Regions from separate parts of the Enterobacter cloacae complex sp. HYC042_NIDB genome, predicted to be linked through region 2. Evidence: predicted binding sites of a transcription regulator. Region 2 holds the regulator's gene; each other region holds the start of a gene.
What was found. The regulator CRP, encoded in region 2, controls carbon source genes, mostly activating them, when cyclic AMP is high. The targets are predictions, from matches to a motif close to ATGTGANNNNNNTCACAT.
Positions count from the first base shown of each region.

Region 1 (2,321 bases), 1.1 Mb from region 2:
CACCCACGCCGCCGGTGGAGTGTTTGTCCACAATCGGGCCGTTGAGGTTGAGGCTTTTCCAGTCCAGAACGGTTCCTGAATCTCGCATCGCCATGGTCAGCGACACGCGCTCAGGCATCGACATATCGTGGAAGAAAATGGTCATCGCCAGAGCCGCAATCTGCCCTTCTGAGACGGTGTTGTCACGAATGCCGTTGATGAAGAAGCGAATTTCTTCGTCGCTTAAAGCAAGACCATCACGTTTTTTACGAATAATTTCTTGTGCGAGAAACACGGTAACCCCCATGCGGAATCGGGTGAATGGCGGCGGGTACGCTTACCCGCCCTGCGATCCTGTAGGCCGGATAAGCGAAGCGCCATCCGGCATTGTCTGGCAATCAGTAGCTGCTTGCGCTCTTACCGTCGCCGTGACCCAGCGCCTTCAGCAGGCTTGCCAGCAGGCTGGACGCGCCGAAGCGGTAGTGGCGGGAGTCAGCCCACTCAGCGCCAAACAGTTCGTCGGCAATCGCCAGGAACTGCTGCGCGTCTTCCGCGGTACGTACGCCGCCCGCAGGCTTGAAGCCAACGGTTTTGGATACGCCCATATCGCGGATAACTTCCATCATGATGCGCGCGCTTTCCGGGGTCGCATTGACCGGCACTTTACCGGTAGAGGTTTTAATGAAATCTGCGCCAGCTTTGATGGAGATTTCTGACGCCTTACGAATCAGCGCCTCTTCTTTCAGCTCGCCGGTTTCGATGATCACTTTGAGCAGCACGTTTGCCGCCGCACACGCGTCTTTACAGGCTTTCACCAGGTCAAAACCGACCTGCTCGTTGCCGGCAATCAGCGCGCGGTACGGGAACACCACGTCAACTTCGTCTGCGCCGTAGGCAATTGCCGCGCGGGTTTCCGCCAGCGCAATCTCAATGTCGTCATTGCCGTGCGGGAAGTTAGTCACGGTTGCAATGCGCACGTCCGGCGTGCCCTGCTCTTTCAGCGTTTTGCGGGCAATCGGGATAAAGCGCGGGTAGATACAGACGGCGGCGGTGTTACCCACTGGCGTTTTTGCCTGATGGCACAGGGCGATGACTTTTTCATTGGTGTCGTCATCGTTCAGGGTGGTCAGGTCCATCAGCTTCAACGCGCGCAGGCTGCTTGCAGTTAAATCGGTCATAACATTCTCCAACGGCAGTGCCGTATAAATTTTACCTTGCGGGTCTGTGAGTATTCTAACATTCACCCGCATCCACACTTCGACATTCATCACAGTTAATGAAAACTGCGTACAAATTTGCATTACTGTAATGAGATCTTCTTCAAACTTTAGCGTGCAAATTGCTGACTAAAGCAGCGATACCCCTTGTTGGATCAAAAGCGCCGGCAGGCTGGCTTCCTACAATCCGTTCATCATCCGCAGAACATTCAAGGAAGTGAACATGCCCGACGCCCTGCAACAACGTTGCCAGCACATTGTGACAAGCCCGGTGTTAACCCCGGAGCAAAAACGTCATTTTCTGGCGCTGGAAGCGGAAAATTATCTGCCCTACCCGACGCTATCTCCGGCCGCACGCGCCGCGCTGGACGAGGGGTTTATCTGCGACATGTACGAAGGTCATGCCCCCTACAAACCGCGTTACGTGCTGCCGGATTATGAAAAATTCCTGGCTAACGGTTCGGAATGGCTGGAGCTGGAAGGCGCGAAAGATCTTGATGACGCCCTCTCTCTGTTAACTATTCTCTATCACCATGTTCCTTCAGTGACATCAATGCCGGTCTATCTGGGGCAGCTTGATGCGCTACTGAATCCGTATGTTAGAATTCTAACACAAGAAGAAATCGATAGCCGAATAAAACGTTTCTGGCGCTATCTCGACAGAACGCTGCCCGATGCGTTTATGCACGCCAACATCGGGCCCACCGACGGCCCTGTCACCCGTGCCATTCTGCGTGCAGATGCTGAACTGAAGCAGGTTGCGCCCAATCTGACCTTTATCTACGATCCTGAGATCACCCCAGACGATTTACTGCTTGAGGTGGCAAAAAACATTTGTGAATGCAGCAAACCGCATATTTCAAACGGCCCGGTGAATGATAAAATTTTCACAAAAGGCCGTTTTGGCGTGGTGAGCTGTTACAACTCTCTGCCGCTGGCGGGCGGTGGCAGCACCCTGGTGCGCCTTAACCTCAAGACAATCGCCGAACACAGCACATCCATTGACGACTTCTTCACCCGCACGCTACCGCACTACTGCCAGCAGCAAATCGCCATCATCGATGCGCGCTGCGATTTTCTGTACGGGCAATCCGGCTTCTTTGAGAATAGCTTCCTGGTGAAAGA
Region 1 covers NZ_CP109650.1:853,253-855,573, reverse strand. Annotated here, with positions in the region: gene deoA (thymidine phosphorylase) at 1-274, opposite strand, end outside; gene deoC (deoxyribose-phosphate aldolase) at 378-1,157, opposite strand; gene OKF39_RS04115 (YjjI family glycine radical enzyme) at 1,420-2,321, shown strand, end outside.
Region 1: a site for CRP is predicted at 1,288-1,305, ahead of deoC (deoxyribose-phosphate aldolase). Genes of this name have one in related genera too.

Region 2 (2,321 bases):
AGTATTTCTCCGCAGAGAGATCCACCGCGCGTGAGACCGCCGCGTCTTTCAGTTCTTTCCCGGTGACAACAAAGTGCAGATTAATGTGGGTGAACAGGCGTGGCGCCTCTTCGCGACGTTCTGAGGTGAGTTTAACCTCGCAATCCGTCACGTCATGACGGCCTTTTTGCAGAATCGACACCACGTCAATCGCGCTGCATCCGCCTGCCGCCATCAGCACCATTTCCATTGGGCTTGGGGCTTTATCGCCGGAGTTACCATCCATCAAAATCTGGTGTCCTGATGCGGACTCGCCCAGGAACGTTAAACCTTCAACCCACTTCACGCGCGCTTGCATATTCATTAACTCCAACGTTGCATTTTTGGTGACAGATTACGCGTGCGTTACATTTCTCGCAATGGAAGGCGACCTGCATCATGCTGAAGCGAGACACCAGGAGACACGCGGCAAAAGCTATGCTAAAACACTCAGGATGCTACAGTAATACATTGACGTTACACATGTATGCAGAGGACATCAAACTTTACTGGCTGCGAAACGTTACGACAGCCGACTTCCCAGGGTATGGGTAAGAATTCGATTGCAACCCCAGAGTCCGGATGCATCTGATGACTCTGGTGACAGCTTATAACAGAGGATAACAGCGCATGGTGCTTGGCAAACCGCAAACAGACCCGACTCTCGAATGGTTCTTGTCTCATTGCCACATTCATAAGTACCCATCGAAGAGCACGCTGATTCACCAGGGTGAAAAAGCGGAAACCTTGTATTACATCGTCAAAGGCTCGGTGGCAGTGCTGATCAAAGATGAGGAAGGCAAAGAGATGATCCTTTCCTATCTGAACCAGGGCGATTTTATCGGTGAACTGGGCCTGTTTGAAGAAGGCCAGGAACGTAGCGCCTGGGTTCGTGCAAAGACAGCATGTGAAGTGGCTGAAATTTCTTATAAGAAATTCCGTCAGCTGATTCAGGTTAACCCTGACATCCTGATGCGTCTTTCTTCCCAGATGGCGCGCCGTCTGCAGGTGACGTCAGAGAAAGTGGGTAACCTCGCCTTCCTGGACGTGACTGGCCGTATCGCGCAGACTCTGCTGAACCTGGCGAAACAGCCAGACGCGATGACCCACCCGGACGGCATGCAAATTAAAATTACCCGTCAGGAAATCGGTCAGATCGTCGGTTGCTCCCGCGAAACGGTGGGCCGTATTCTGAAAATGCTGGAAGATCAAAACCTGATCTCCGCCCACGGTAAAACCATCGTGGTTTACGGAACCCGTTAATCCTGCCTAAACGGCGTGCCATCGCGAGGTGTCACGCCGTTTTTGTCTCTATTCCCCATGTGGCGCAGGCTGATCTATCACCCGGAAGTTAACTACGCACTACGACAAACGCTGGTGCTGTGTCTTCCCGTGGCCGTGGGCCTGATCCTGGGACATCTTCAGCAGGGCCTGCTGTTTTCTCTCGTCCCCGCCTGCTGCAACATTGCCGGTCTGGACACGCCCCATAAACGCTTTTTCAAACGTCTGATAATTGGCGGCTCGCTGTTTGCTGGCTGTAGCCTCGCGGTGCAGCTTCTGCTGGCTCGCGATATTCCCCTGCCGCTGATCCTGACCGTGCTGGCGATGACCCTCGGCGTCACCGCCGAAATCAGCTCGCTCCATGCCCGGCTGCTTCCCGCGTCACTCATTGCGGCCATCTTCACCCTGAGCCTCGCCGGTAATATGCCCGTGTGGGAGCCGCTGCTGATCTACGCCCTCGGCACGCTGTGGTACGGGCTGTTTAACTGGTTCTGGTTCTGGCTGTGGCGGGAGCAGCCGCTGCGCGAATCTCTGAGCCTGCTCTACGTGCAGCTTGCGGATTACTGTGAAGCCAAATACACCCTGCTCACCCAGCATACGGATCCGGAAAAATCCTTACCGCCATTGCTGACGCGCCAGCAAAAGGTGGTAGACCTGATAAGCCAGTGCTATCAGCAGCTGCATATGCTCGCCGCCAACAAGAACCACGAATATAAACGGCTGTTGCGCACCTTCCAGGTGGGGCTGGATCTTCAGGAGCATATCTCCGTTAGCCTTCACCACCCGCAGGAGGTGCAAAAGCTGGTTGAGCGCAGCCATGCCGAAGCGGTGATCCGCTGGAACGCACAAACCGTCTCCGCGCGCCTGCGGGTGCTGGCCGATGATATTCTCTACCACCGCTACCCCACGCGCTTTAACATGGACAAACAGCTCGGCGCGCTGGAGAAAATCGCCCGTCAGCACCCGGATAACCCGGTCGGCCAGTTTGCCGCCTGGCACTTCAGCCGCATCGCCCGCGTGCT
Region 2 covers NZ_CP109650.1:4,503,796-4,506,116, forward strand. Annotated here, with positions in the region: gene OKF39_RS21635 (OsmC family protein) at 1-337, opposite strand, end outside; gene crp (cAMP-activated global transcriptional regulator CRP) at 649-1,281, shown strand; gene OKF39_RS21645 (YccS/YhfK family putative transporter) at 1,339-2,321, shown strand, end outside.

Region 3 (2,321 bases), 2.0 Mb from region 2:
GGTTCGCACAAAAAACGCGGTTTCCGACTGGTTATGCTGCTGTGCCATTTTGAGAAGCGTCTCGTCCGGCAGCCATTCTTCCAGAGGACATACCGCTGCCGCGTTGCCGCCAAAGGTTTTGTCGCTGAAGGCATCCACCAGATAAAAATCAATTTCCCGCATTGTCTCTTCCTCTTTTGTTATCAGTTTTAGCGCAGATACACAGTGCCTTTCAGGTAGCACGACGCCTGACCGCTCATTAATACGCGCTCCCCTTTCAGCTCGCAGCGTACATCCCCGCCGCGCGCCGAAACCTGACGGGCAAACATTGCCGTTTTCCCCAGCTTTTCGCTCCAGTAGGGGATCAGCATCGTGTGCGCGGATCCAGTCACCGGATCTTCCGGAACGGCAACGCCCGGTGAGAAGAAGCGGCTGACAAAGTCATATTCCCCTTCACCCGGTGCCGTCACGCTCACTTTATGCTCGCCCGGCGTCATCGCCGAAAAGCGCGGCGCAAGCGCTTCAACCTGCCGGGGATTTTCCAGCACAATCACCCAGGCGCGGCCTTTACGGGCTTCAACGTAATGGCGGATACCGAGCGCCGCGAGCATCTCCGGCGGCGGCGTCTCTTCTCGGGTCGGGCACGCCGGGAAGTCCAGCGTCATCCACTCTCCCTCCCGGCTGACCGTCAGTCGGCCAGAGGCGGTATCAAAGTGGATCCGCGAGTCGGGGTAATCGAGTTCATTAAACAGAACGTGCGCGGCGGCCAGGGTGGCGTGACCGCAGAGATTGACTTCAGTGAGCGTGGTAAACCAGCGTAGCTCAATGCCGCCCTTAGTGCAGACGAAAAATGCGGTTTCCGACTGATTATGCTGCTGCGCCATTTTCAGTAACGTTTCATCCGGCAGCCATTCGTTCAGCGGGCAAACCGCTGCCGGATTGCCGCCGAACGAGGTATTGCAGAACGCATCTACCAGATAAAAATCAATCTCCTGCATTGTCTTACCGCCTGTCTTTGCTGTGTTGTACTTTTATATTCAATGAAAACAACGCCCCCGGCTACCGCTTTCATAAGGTAAATATTGAGATCTGCGTCACATAATGATTGAGTTTTCGCCGTATGACGTTTTAAGATCGCCTTCTCATCTTTCCAGCAACGAATCTCCGACATCCCTATGACAACGAACACAGTTTCCCGCAGGGTCGCGTGGCTACGCGTGGTCACGCTGGCCATTGCCGCATTTATTTTTAACACCACAGAATTTGTTCCGGTTGGGCTGTTGTCTGACATAGCAGAAAGCTTCCAGATGGAAACGGCGCAGGTGGGGATTATGTTAACTATCTACGCCTGGGTGGTGGCGCTGATGTCTTTGCCGTTTATGTTGCTGACCAGCCAGATGGAGCGGCGCAGGCTGTTGATCGGCCTGTTTGCCCTGTTCATTGCCAGCCATGTCCTGTCGTTTATAGCGTGGAATTTTACGGTGCTGGTCATTAGCCGCATCGGCATTGCCTTTGCCCACGCGGTATTCTGGTCGATCACCGCGTCGCTGGCTATTCGGCTCGCGCCGGCGGGTAAACGCGCCCAGGCCTTGAGCCTGATTGCCACCGGTACCGCGCTGGCGATGGTGCTGGGGCTGCCCATTGGCCGCATCGTGGGACAGTACTTCGGCTGGCGTACCACCTTCTTTGCCATCGGCATGGGCGCGCTGGTGACGCTGGTGTGTCTGATTAAGCTGCTGCCCGCGCTGCCAAGCGAACACTCCGGCTCGCTGAAAAGCCTGCCGCTGCTGATGCGTCGCCCGGCGCTGCTGAGTATCTACCTGCTTACCGTTATCGTGGTCACCGCGCACTACACGGCGTACAGCTACATTGAACCGTTTGTGCAGGTGGTCGCGGGCTTTAGCGCAAACTTTGCCACCCTCTTACTGCTCATTCTCGGCGGCGCGGGCATTATTGGCAGCGTGCTGTTTGGTAAACTGGGTAACCAGCATGCCTCCTTGCTGGTGAGCAGCGCCATCGGCCTGCTGCTGGCGTGCCTGGTGCTGCTGCTGCCTGCGTCAGGCAGCGAAAGCCAGCTGGCGATCCTGAGCCTGTTCTGGGGCGTGGCGATCATGATTATTGGTCTCGGCATGCAGGTGAAAGTCCTGGCCCTGGCGCCGGATGCCACGGACGTGGCGATGTCGCTGTTCTCGGGGATATTCAATCTGGGGATTGGCGCGGGGGCGCTGGTGGGCAATCAGATTAGCCTGTACGTATCGATGTCGGCGATTGGCTATCTGGGGGCGATTCCGGCGCTCGTCGCGCTCGTCTGGTCGGTACTCATCTTCCGCAAGTGGCCGGTG
Region 3 covers NZ_CP109650.1:2,525,942-2,528,262, reverse strand. Annotated here, with positions in the region: gene OKF39_RS12120 (PhzF family phenazine biosynthesis protein) at 1-162, opposite strand, end outside; gene OKF39_RS12115 (PhzF family phenazine biosynthesis protein) at 189-977, opposite strand; gene OKF39_RS12110 (sugar transporter) at 1,155-2,321, shown strand, end outside.
Region 3: a site for CRP is predicted at 1,062-1,079, ahead of OKF39_RS12110 (sugar transporter). Genes of this name have one in related genera too.